Regions from separate parts of the Bacillus cereus group sp. N8 genome, predicted to be linked through region 4. Evidence: predicted binding sites of a transcription regulator. Region 4 holds the regulator's gene; each other region holds the start of a gene.

Region 1 (3,219 bases), on a different contig from region 4:
AATGGCTCTCCAGTACGACGTCCATCTGGAGTGTTACCAGTTTTCTTACCATATACAACGTTAGATGTGATTGTTAAGATTGACATTGTATGAACAGAATTACGGTATGTTTTATGTTTGCGAAGCTTGTTCATAAATGTTTTCACAAGATTTACTGCGATTTCATCTACACGATCATCATTGTTACCGTATTTAGGGAAATCTCCCTCAATTTCGAAATCAACTGCAATACCATTTTCATCACGAATTGGTTTTACTTTTGCGTATTTAATTGCACTTAAAGAGTCTGCTACTACAGACAATCCTGCGATACCTGTTGCCATTGTACGAAGAACATTTGTATCATGAAGTGCCATTTCAATACGTTCATAGCTATATTTATCGTGCATATAGTGAATTACATTTAATGTATTTAAATATAGACCAGCTAACCATTCCATTGTCATATCGAATTTATGCATAACTTCTTCATAATCTAATACTTCAGAAGTAATTGGTGCGTATTCAGGACCAACTTGTGCTTTTGACTTTTCATCTTTACCACCGTTAACCGCATATAGTAATGCTTTCGCTAAGTTTGCACGTGCTCCGAAGAACTGCATTTGTTTACCAATTCTCATTGCAGATACACAACAAGCAATACCGTAGTCATCGCCGTAATCAGGACGCATAATGTCATCATTTTCATATTGAATTGCTGATGTTTTAATAGACATTTTCGCACAGTAGTTTTTAAAGTTTTGCGGTAACTGTTTGGACCAAAGAACTGTTAAGTTTGGTTCTGGAGCTGGTCCTAAATTATCTAATGTATGCAAGAATCGGAATGAGTTTTTTGTTACTAACGGACGACCGTCTAACGCCATACCACCGATAGATTCAGTTACCCAAGTTGGATCACCAGAGAATAGTTCATTGTAATCAGGTGTTCTTGCAAATTTCACAAGACGTAATTTCATAATGAAATGGTCCACAATTTCTTGTGCTGCTTCTTCTGTTAAAGTACCATTTGCTAAATCTCTTTCAATGTAAACATCTAAGAATGTAGATGTACGTCCAAGACTCATTGCTGCCCCGTTTTGCTCTTTAATTGCTGCAAGGTAAGCAAAGTATAACCATTGGAAAGCCTCTTGTGCATTTGTAGCTGGCTTAGAAATATCGAATCCATGAGAAGCAGCCATCTGTTTTAACTCTTGAAGTGCACGCATTTGCTCAGATAATTCTTCGCGTAAACGCATTGTCTCTTCGCTCATTACACCGCCAGTTAAATTAAAATCAGCTTTTTTCGCTTCAATTAAACGATCTATACCGTACAATGCTACGCGGCGATAGTCACCGATAATACGTCCACGTCCATATGCATCTGGAAGACCAGTAATAACACCTGATTTACGAGCCGCTTTCATTTCTGGTGTGTATGCATCAAATACACCTTGATTATGAGTTTTACGCCAGTCTCTGAAAATACTGCTAAGTTCTTTATCCATTTCATATCCATACGCTTCACAAGCTTGTTCCGCCATACGAATACCACCATATGGTTGCAAAGAACGTTTAAATGGTTTATCAGTTTGGAAACCGACCACTTTTTCAATATCTTTATTTAAATATCCTGGTTCATGTGATGTAATAGAAGAAACAATTTTTGTATCCATATCAAGAACGCCACCGTTTTCACGTTCCTTTGTTGTTAAATCCATTACTTGATCCCAAAGTTTTTTCGTTTCTTCAGTTGCTTCCGCTAAGAAAGAGTCTTCTCCCTCGTAAACGTTTACATTATTTAAAATGAAATCGCGAACATCAATCTCTGCTTTCCATTTTTCACCTTTAAAGTTTTCCCACGCGTTTTTTACATTTTCTAATACTTGAGTCATCCTAATCTCCTCCATTTTTGATTAGTACAGGACTACGTTTTTTTATATAACAGCTTACACACTTAGAATACTACTTTTTTTCGAAAGTGGACGAAATAGTTGTGACATGTTTGTGAAATGTTGAGCAAACCACTACATACATAGTGTTAACCTCATACAAAACTCTTTAGAATTAACCCTTTCTTTAATTGTATTTTTTTGGTATCCTTATATACGAGTCCTATTTTGTAATATAAAAACGATACCCATTGTAGAGCTGTAATACTCTTATCTCCTAATCTGTTATAGTTTTTATAACGGAACAAAAAAGTGTACATATGTTGTACACTTTTTTTTGTTACCTATAAAACATCTCTTTTTCTATTTCCATCATAGAATCCACCACGACCGCCCTTTAATGCGATTAATTGCTCTACCCCTTCTATATGATCACCTATAATTCGCAAGACAGCTGGAGGATGACCTATTTTTGCAAAATGTTCACTAAGGCGAATACGGTTCATCTTATCGACCTCAACACGACTTACACATGCGATTTCGAATCCTGAAAGAATAGCTTTCACTTGCGCTACGCAAGGTGACAGTAAAGATCTATATCCAATTGATTTCAAACACGACCTGCTAAACGCATTAGGTACAGCAATAAGAGAGCCTACACCTAAATCTTTTCGATTACAAGCTACATTTAATGCATATTTAAATGCAGTTACAAAATGCAGTGGTACTCTCAAATCTAAATAATGATTTAAATCATTTAATGCGACATCTGTTCCATCTGCAATTGCTTTTGCAAAGGGATATAGCTCACTAGCAGGAATAACAAAATCGCCGTCTATAAATAACACAATTTCTCCTTTTGCAAAATAAGTTCCAAGCGAACGCCCCACATCGTTTCCAAGTGCTTCTTTATATACAATTGTTGTTGCTCCCTTGTCTTTTGCAATTGTTGCCGTTTTATCGGATGAACCATTTACAACAACGATGATTTCAAAAGGTTCAATTTTACGAAGCTCTTCTATAACGTTCCCAATTGTTTTCTCTTCATCTTGTACAGGAATAATTACCGATAATTGCTCTCCTTTATACAAATTAGATGTAACGCCCCATCCTTGAGAAAATCCTTCAAAATTTAAAGTATGATAGACACTCTCTCTTTTCCTATTCCCATCATAATATCCTCCGCGCTCATCGCTGCCTACTATTCGCTCTGCTACAGCTTCTATATGATCACCTATCATTCTTTTTTCAGATTGAGAAAGATCCGTGCCATATGCAGCATGCTCGAGTGGACGAAATTTATTCGGCGTAATAACGTCAATTGCACAATGACGACTAATTTTCCATTTAC
Region 2 (3,219 bases), on a different contig from region 4:
CATTTGCCAAGCGATCTGTGCAGTTGGTGGGTATGGACGACCGTCTTCAGCAAAGACAACAGCGCTGTCTCCAGCAACGAATACGTCTTTGTGAGAAGTAGATTGTAGGTATGCATCAACTGTTGCACGGCCACGGTTTACTTCAAGACCTGATTCACCGATTAGTGGGTTACCTTGTACGCCGCCTGTCCAAACGAATGTGTTAGCAACAAGTTTTTGACCGTCTTTTAAGTCGATTTCATTGCCAGCAACGTTTGTTACAGGAAGACCTGTTAAGAATGTAACACCGCGTGCTTCTAGGCTAGTAGTTGCACGTTCGATTAAGTGGTCTGGTAATACTGGAAGGATTTTTGGACCTGCTTCAACAAGAAGAAGTTTAACTTCTTTTGGATTTACGCCATGGCTTTTTGCAAGTTTAGGCATAATGTCAGCAAGCTCACCAACTAGCTCAACACCAGTTAATCCGCCACCACCGATTACGATTGTAGCATCAGCTTCGTTTTTCGTTTTAGCGTATTCACGAATACGGTCTTCAACGTGTTTGTAAATTTTGTTTGCATCAGCAGCAGATTTTAATACCATGCTGTTTTCTTCTAGTCCTGGAATACCGAAGTAAGCAGTTTTACTTCCTAAAGCAACTACAAGTGCATCGTAAGATAGAGTAGTGCCGCCAGCTAGTTTGATTTCTTTGCTATCAACTGAGAATGACTCAACTGTTGCAATTTTAAGGTCGATATCTTTACCTTTGAAAAGCTTTGTAAGTGGCATTGCAATTGCTTGCTCAGCAACGTTACCAGCTGCAAGGCGGTGTAGTTCAGTGATGATTTGGTGTGTTGGGTATTGGTTAATCACTGTAACTTGTGCTTCTGATTTGCTGTAATATTTACGTACGTTTAAAGCGGCAAGAAGACCGCCATAACCAGCGCCTAAGATGACAATTTGTTTTGACATAGTATGATATCCCCCGTCTTTACTAATTGTTGTTATAAGTTAAATTATTTATTGTTACGTTCTGCACTAATTTGAAGATATGCGTTCACAAAGCGGAACATTTTTTGTGCTTGTGGATCTTTTAGTAATTTTAACAGACCGAATAGGCCGATAACTTCGTTGCTTTCGTCAGCACGATCTTTCGCTTCGATTGCAGTTGCAGCCATGCTTTTCACTGTATCTTTTACAGGTTCTACAAGCTCTGTAATTGCACCAACAGTGTCGCTTTTTAATACTTCATCAGTAGCAACAGTTTGAGCGAAGTCATAAGACTTAGTTAAAATGTTAACAAGCTCAGTTAATTTTGGAAGCTGTTCCACTAGTGTTGTTAATGATTCTTGTACCTCAGGTTTTAACAACTGATCAAGTACATCAAGTTGTCCTTGGCTAGCAGAAATTTGTACAGTTTCTTGTTCTGGCTTTGTTTGAGTCATAGTTTCTGGCATCTCCAATTCTCCTTTACGATAGCAATACTCTTATTTTTTATAAGTAAGATAGTAAACGTTTACGAAACTTTATACAAAGTTTCACAAAACACAATAAAATGCCTTTAAATTTATGATAGCAAGTAAGCTGAAATCATAAATCTAAAACCATAATGTCTTACCTATTATTTATGAACTGTCCGATACATGGCTTGTCCGCATAATGGAAAAGGTCCGTTACCGGAAAGTGTATATAATATATATCCTATATTATATACTATATACACCTATGTTAACATAAAAATGATTCCTAATTATTTGATATTGAGTGTATAACGTAGTATTGACAAGGCGTGAAAGCGCATAAATTATTTTGTTAAAGCTAGAAATGTACGTATATATAAAGAAAAAAAGGAAAAAACGGACAAATTTATGTTCATTTTTTCCTTTTTTTATTGTTCACCTTCTACAATTAGCATCGATGTATTACCTTCTTTTTCAAGATGGCATTCGCCCCAAGTACAAAGAGAGTCAAGAATTGATTCTAAAGACCAACCGTAATCGGTAAGGGAATATTCTACTTTCGGTGGGACTTGATTATATACTTTTCTTTGAATGACTCCATCGTCCTCTAATTCACGTAATTGCTGAGTTAACATTTTTTGTGTAATACCAGGCATTAAACGTTTTAGTTCACTCGTTCTTTTTGTACCTTTTGTTAGATGACAAAGGATAACAACCTTCCATTTTCCGCCGATAACCTCTAAAGTCGCCTCTACAGGAATATTGTATTTCTTCATATGAAACCCTCCTTTTGTGAGTAAAGTTAGTTAAATAATACAAATGTTACTTTTTAGTACCTATAGCACTTTAAAGTACGTACTTTTTATTATGTTAAATATGTTTCATAATAGCACATGTAAGAGGCAAATGAGTAGTACGGTACTTAAAAGTGACTATGTTACTTTTTAGTGCCTATCGTACTTTAAAGTGCGTTCTTCAAAAAAAGAATGAAACCATTCATAATAGCATTTGTAAGTATGAAATATATGTTTTAGAAGGTAAAAGGGGCCCTTTTATCATACTATTATGATTGGATTTCTTGTAATAAGGAGGAATTCAATTGAGTTCATATACAGTACCATCTTCGGAAGTTCAGACGGACCGAAGAAGTATGTTTGCTTTATTAGCACTAGCAATTAGTGCGTTTGGGATTGGGACAACCGAGTTTATTAGTGTCGGTTTATTACCTTCCATTTCAAAAGATTTAAATGTTTCGGTTACCACAGCTGGTTTAACGGTTTCTTTATATGCGTTAGGGGCAGCGGTAGGAGCTCCTGTCTTAACAGCGTTAACGGCTAGTATGTCGAGAAAGACATTATTAATGTGGATTATGGTTATTTTCATTATTGGTAATGGCATTGCAGCAGTAGCAACAAGCTTCACTATATTAATTATTGCAAGGATTGTAGCTGCGTTTGCACATGGTGTGTTTATGTCGATAGGATCTACAATTGCAGCTGCGATTGTACCAGAGAATAAACGTGCTAGTGCTATTGCGATTATGTTTACTGGATTAACAGTTGCGACTATTACAGGTGTGCCAATTGGCACGTTTATTGGTCAACAATTTGGCTGGAGAGCGTCATTTATGGCGATTGTTGTAATTGGAATTATTGCTTTTATCGCAAACAGCGTACTAGTCCCATCTAATTTAAAAAATGGTGTACCTGTATCGTTTCGTGATCAATTTAAACTAATTAAAAATGGAAGACTGTTACTTGTTTTCATTATTACTGCACTA
Region 3 (3,219 bases), on a different contig from region 4:
GAAGGACTTCTCGTTGGAAGCTCTTCAGGAGCAGCATTTCATGCGAGCTTACTTGAGGCAGAGAAAGCAACACCAGGTACAAATATTGTAACGATTTTTCCTGATAGTAGTGAGCGCTATTTAAGCAAAGACATATACAAAGGATGGGAATAAAAAATGAGAGCAAAGACAAAGTTAATTCATGGTATTCGCATAGGAGAACCTTCAACTGGATCTGTAAACGTACCGATCTATCAAACAAGTACGTACAAACAAGAAGCAGTTGGTAAGCATCAAGGATATGAATATTCACGTACAGGCAACCCGACACGTGCAGCTTTAGAAGAAATGATTGCTGTATTAGAAAATGGTCATGCTGGATTTGCATTTGGCTCAGGAATGGCTGCTATTACAGCGACAATTATGTTGTTCTCAAAAGGTGATCATGTCATTTTAACAGATGATGTTTATGGCGGAACGTACCGTGTTATTACGAAAGTATTAAACCGCTTCGGTATTGAGCATACATTTGTAGATACAACAAACCTAGAGGAAGTTGTAGAAGCAATTCGCCCAAATACGAAAGCAATTTATGTAGAAACACCAACAAATCCATTACTAAAAATTACTGATATTAAGAAAATATCTACTCTTGCTAAAGAAAACGACTTATTAACAATTATTGATAACACATTCATGACGCCATATTGGCAGTCGCCAATCTCTTTAGGAGCAGACATTGTACTTCATAGTGCAACGAAATATTTAGGAGGTCATAGTGACGTAGTTGCAGGCCTAGTCGTTGTAAATAGCCCACAACTAGCAGAAGACCTTCATTTCGTGCAAAACTCAACAGGAGGTATTCTTGGACCACAAGATAGCTTCCTACTACTTCGCGGTCTAAAAACGTTAGGAATTCGTATGGAAGAGCATGAAATAAATTCACGCGCAATTGCTGAGTTTTTAAATAACCATCCAAAAGTAAATAAAGTATATTATCCAGGTCTTGAATCACATCAAAATCACGAATTAGCAACAGAACAGGCGAATGGATTTGGTGCAATCATCTCATTTGATGTAGATAGTGAGGAAACGTTAAATGGAGTACTTGAGAAGTTACAGTACTTCACACTTGCTGAAAGTTTAGGAGCAGTAGAAAGTTTAATTTCTATCCCGTCTCAAATGACACATGCATCAATCCCAGCAGATCGCCGTAAAGAATTAGGAATTACAGATACATTAATTCGAATCTCTGTTGGTATTGAAGATGGGGAAGATTTAATTGAAGATTTAGCACAAGCACTAGCATAGTAAAAATGCACTGCTAATATAGAGCAGTGCATTTTATTATATTAATTTGTGAAATGTTTCACAAATTAGACATACACAAATGAAATGATTTCATGTATATTGAATTCATGAAATGTTATTCACGAATAAACTTGTGAAATGTTTCACAAACAATGGGATTCATGTAGGACGGTAACTCTATTTTTTTTCGCTAATCGGGACTTATTATGACCTATACGGACTTATAAAGACCGTGATAACAGAATAGGAGGGAATTTACATGGTAGTCAAAGAGAAAGTTGTAAATGAAATGCAAGAGGTAAAAGAGATGATTGATACGTTAGTGAAGAACGGTCAACAAGCTTTACAAGCATTAGAAAGTTTTACACAAGAGCAAATTGACAACATTGTTCATAAAATGGCGCTTGCGGGTGTCGATCAACATATGCTACTTGCGAAGTTGGCTGTTGAAGAAACCGGCCGTGGTGTATATGAAGATAAATGCATTAAAAATATTTTTGCCACTGAATATATTTGGCATAGTATAAAGAAAGATAAAACGGTAGGAATTATTCATGAAGATCCTCATGAAGAAGTAATAGAAATTGCAGAACCTGTCGGTGTAGTAGCTGGGGTAACGCCAGTAACTAACCCAACGTCGACAACAATGTTTAAAGCGTTAATCGCGATAAAAACGAGAAATCCAATTATTTTCGCATTTCATCCTTCTGCACAAAACTGTTCCATTGCAGCGGCGAAAACAGTATATGATGCAGCAGTGAAGGCCGGTGCACCAAAGCACTGTATTCAATGGATTGAAAGACCTTCTGTGGAAGCAACGAAACAATTAATGAACCATGAAGGTGTTGCACTCGTTCTAGCGACTGGAGGAGCTGGTATGGTGAAATCAGCTTATTCTACTGGCAAACCCGCGCTAGGTGTAGGCCCTGGTAATGTACCATGTTATATAGAGAAGTCGGCACATGTAAAACGCGCTGTTAATGATTTAATTTTATCGAAAACATTTGATAACGGTATGATTTGTGCATCGGAACAAGCTATCATTGTAGACAAGGAAATTTATGATGATGTTAAAACAGAAATGATTGCAAATAATTGTTATTTTGTAACAGAAAAAGAGAGAAAAAAATTAGAAAAGCTTGTTATTAATGAAAATACATGTGCAGTAAATAGTGATATTGTTGGGAAATCTGCGCAGTATATTGCTGAATTAGTAGGAATTACTGTACCTGAACATACAAAAATGCTTGTAGCTGAAATTAAAGGTATCGGGGCATCATATCCACTATCTCGTGAGAAGCTAAGCCCAGTGTTAGCTTGTGTAAAGGCAAATTCATTAGAAGAAGGATTTACATATTGCGAAGAAATGTTAGACCTTGGTGGCCTAGGGCATTCAGCGGTTATCCATTCTACAAATAAAGAAGTACAAAAACAATTTGGGTTACGTATGAAAGCCTGCCGTCTCATTGTAAATGCACCTTCATCACAAGGGGGAATTGGTGATATATATAATGGATTTATTCCATCACTTACGCTTGGTTGTGGCTCCTACGGGAAAAACTCAGTTTCTCAAAATGTAACAGCTACTCATTTATTAAATATAAAAAGGTTGGCAAATAGAAAAAAGAATATGCAGTGGTTCAAATTACCACCCAAAATTTATTTTGAAAAACATGCGACAGCATATTTAGCAAACATGCCTAACATTTCCCGCGCATTTATTGTAACGGATCCAGGGATGGTTGAGCACGGTTATGTAGATACAGTTACGCACTATTTACGTAAGCATGCAAATGATGTGAAAGTTGAAGTTTTCTTTGAAGTTGAGCCAGATCCATCAGATGAAACTGTATTTAAAGGTGCGGACATGATGAAAAGCTTTAAGCCTGATGTAATTATCGCACTTGGTGGCGGTTCAGCTATGGATGC
Region 4 (3,219 bases):
CAGCTATCAGGCATTGCCGGGTTACCGCTTCTCCTGAAAACTGGACTATACGATAATAGGGGATTTACTAGAGAGGAAAAGATTCAGCTCATAACTGGTCATTGGGCTATCATTAGCTTTTTCATTGCATTATGCGTTGTACTTTGGTTACTCAGAACAGACATTCGCGACAGGCATTTAGATAAAATGCGCTCTACTGTTCCAGCTACAGTTGGATGGATTTTCATCGGATTTTTCTTAGCACTATTTTCACAAAGTATTGCCGGTATGATCGAAATGCGGTTATTAGGGATTACACCTGGCTCTGAAAATACAGAAAGACTTATGGACATCGCAAGAACGACACCTTGGTTCCTTATCGTCATATCTATAATAGGACCTATTTTGGAAGAAATCGTATTTAGAAAAATTTTATTCGGTACACTTTATAAGAAGTTTAACTTCTTTATTGCTGCTATCATTAGTTCACTTGTATTCGCGGCGATTCATTTTGATTTTACTCACTTATTGGTATACACTTCTATGGGGCTCGTATTCGCCTTTTTATATGTAAAAACGAAGCGTATTATCGTCCCTATTGCAGCCCATGTTGCAATGAATACATTAGTTGCAGTTGCTCAAGTTTTAGTAAGCAATGAACAAATTCAAGAAATGATTAAAGAAGCTGAAAAAATGCAAGGCTTTATCGGAGGATTTTTAGTATGAGAAACTCACCATTGTTCATGGCTGCATTGTACTTTCTTCTTGGATGTATCTTTACACGTTTCGCCATTACAAACGTAACAGATACAATCTGGAATATGTGGACAATACTATTTGCAGTTATGGCAACAATTGATTTTAATTTGGCACTTCGCCTTATCTTAGTTAAATTCACAAAGAAAAAACAATAATAAAACGCAGAGGTCGCTTCCTCTGCGTTTTATTGTGGATAATTCTTCAAAAAGTAAACAAGTGTTTGTAACTCTACAGCTAAATCAATATGATGAATCCTTATATTCTCTGACACATTTAAGCGTGCTGGTGTGAAATTTAAAATACCATGCACGTTCGTTTCTGCCAATCTATCTGCCACAGATTGTGCTACTGTAGCGGGTACTGTTAATATTGCCACTTGTATATCAGTTGATAAACGTTCTTCTAGTTCATCCAAATGATATACAGGAATGCCTCCGATTTCTGTTCCAACTTTCTCTTCACTAACGTCAAACGCCATTTCAATTTTTGTATTATTGTTTTTCGTGAAATTATAATGTAAGAAAGCGGTCCCTAAATTACCTACTCCAATAAGTGCTACACGTGTTATATCATCTTGGTCGAGTGTTTCACGGAAAAATGATAATAAATAATTTACGTTATATCCATATCCTTTTTTCCCTAACGCTCCAAAATATGAAAAATCTCTTCGAATAGTTGCGGAGTCAACTTTTACCGCTTCACTCAATTCGGCTGATGAAACACGTTGCTTACCAGAAAGAGATAAGTTTTGGATAAATCGATAGTATAGAGGCAAACGTTTGGCAGTGGCCTGTGGAATTTTTTGCTGATCCATATAACCTCTCCTCTCTTCCTATCTTTATTCATATACTTGAATCAAATACAGAAGTTTAGCACTCATGAATTTCCTTGTATAATAAAGAGAAGAAGTATTCTCTCTTTATTTTAAACTATACACTATTTTTAGTATGATTGAGAAATATAAACATGGCAAAGTTAAGAAATTATTTGAGGTGAAAACATTGATTTTATTACAAGTAAACGCGCTTTCGAAATTATACGGTGCAGAAACGATTCTTGCAAACATAAAATTGGAAGTACAAACGAAAGATCGTATCGCATTAGTCGGACGAAATGGAGCCGGAAAATCTACATTATTAAAAATAATAGCTGGTGAGTTATCTCATGATGGTGGTGAAATTATAAAACCGAAAGATGTCTCAATGGGGTATTTAGCTCAAAATACCGGATTAGAAACGTCTTTAACAATTTGGGATGAAATGTTAACCGTCTTTACACACTTACAGCAAATGGAGACAAAACTTCGAAGGCTAGAGCAAGAGATGGGCAAAGAAGAAAACTTTTCAAATGCGGCTATATACGAGAAATTATTAGCTGACTATGACCAATTACAATTAGATTATAAAGATCAAGGTGGCTATCAGTACGAAGCGGATATCCGTTCGATTTTAAGTGGTCTTGGCTTCCCAGTTGAGATGCACCAGACGACAATTTCCACATTAAGTGGTGGGCAAAAAACACGATTAGCTCTTGGTAAATTATTATTAACTAAACCAGACTTACTTATTTTAGACGAGCCTACAAACCATTTGGACATTGAAACATTGACTTGGCTTGAACAATATTTACAAGGCTATCCTGGCGCAATACTAATCGTTTCCCATGACCGTTATTTCTTAGATAAACTCGTTACACAAGTATATGAAATTTCGAATAAAGAAAGCAGACGATTTGTTGGTAACTACAGTAAATATTTAGATTTAAAATCAGCGCTATACGAGCAAGAAATGAAACGTTATGAAAAGCAACAAGATGAAATTGCTAAGCTTGAGGACTTCGTTCAAAAAAATATAGCTCGTGCATCTACGACAAAACGTGCGCAAAGCCGTCGTAAACAATTAGACCGAATGGAATTATTAACAAGACCATTAGGTGATTCTAAGTCAGCATCCTTCCACTTCGATATTGAAAAACAAAGCGGAAATGATGTTTTACAAGTAAAGGATGCAACTATCGGCTATGATGAGGATCCGATTATTGAACATGTAACAATGCGCTTAACTCGCGGGGATAGTGTTGCTTTAGTTGGACCGAACGGAATCGGGAAATCCACATTGTTAAAATCACTTGTGAATAAGTTACCTCTACTAAATGGTGATGTTTCTTTCGGATCCAATGTATCTGTTGGCTATTATGATCAAGAACAAGCTAACTTAACATCTTCTAAGCGAGTTTTAAATGAATTATGGGATGAATATCCATTGCAGCCTGAAAAAGAAATTCGCACGATACTAGGTAACTTCTTATTCACAGGAGATGATGTATTAAAGCCAGTATCTTCTCTTAGTGGTGGACAAAAAGCTCGATTAGCTCTCGCAAAACTTATGATGCAAAAATCGAATTTATTAATTCTCGATGAGCCAACGAACCATCTTGATTTAAATAGTAAAGAAATTTTGGAGAATGCTTTAATTGATTACC

What was found. Region 4 encodes Rex, which represses fermentation and respiration genes when NADH is low (regulators of the CRP and FNR family bind a similar motif). Its sites were predicted from a motif close to TTGTGAAATATTTCACAA; they were not measured.
Positions count from the first base shown of each region.
Region 1: a site for Rex is predicted at 1,982-1,999, ahead of pflB (formate C-acetyltransferase). Genes of this name have one in related genera too.
Region 2: a site for Rex is predicted at 1,506-1,523, ahead of JDS80_RS17495 (DUF1641 domain-containing protein). Genes of this name have one in related genera too.
Region 3: a site for Rex is predicted at 1,337-1,354, ahead of adhE (bifunctional acetaldehyde-CoA/alcohol dehydrogenase). Genes of this name have one in related genera too.

Region 1 covers NZ_JAEHBK010000007.1:26,565-29,783, forward strand. The annotation lists gene pflB (formate C-acetyltransferase) at 1-1,871, opposite strand, end outside; partial or broken gene JDS80_RS12990 (hypothetical protein) at 2,024-2,244, opposite strand; gene JDS80_RS12995 (glycosyltransferase) at 2,213-3,219, opposite strand, start outside.
Region 2 covers NZ_JAEHBK010000011.1:121,519-124,737, forward strand. The annotation lists gene JDS80_RS17490 (NAD(P)/FAD-dependent oxidoreductase) at 1-951, opposite strand, end outside; gene JDS80_RS17495 (DUF1641 domain-containing protein) at 996-1,436, opposite strand; gene JDS80_RS17500 (winged helix-turn-helix transcriptional regulator) at 1,868-2,215, opposite strand; gene JDS80_RS17505 (MFS transporter) at 2,590-3,219, shown strand, end outside.
Region 3 covers NZ_JAEHBK010000001.1:148,706-151,924, forward strand. The annotation lists gene JDS80_RS00745 (O-acetylserine dependent cystathionine beta-synthase) at 1-153, shown strand, start outside; gene JDS80_RS00750 (bifunctional cystathionine gamma-lyase/homocysteine desulfhydrase) at 157-1,290, shown strand; gene adhE (bifunctional acetaldehyde-CoA/alcohol dehydrogenase) at 1,550-3,219, shown strand, end outside.
Region 4 covers NZ_JAEHBK010000057.1:3,762-6,980, reverse strand. The annotation lists gene JDS80_RS28995 (CPBP family intramembrane glutamic endopeptidase) at 1-705, shown strand, start outside; gene JDS80_RS28990 (YdiK family protein) at 702-893, shown strand; gene JDS80_RS28985 (redox-sensing transcriptional repressor Rex) at 923-1,552, opposite strand; gene JDS80_RS28980 (ABC-F family ATP-binding cassette domain-containing protein) at 1,740-3,219, shown strand, end outside.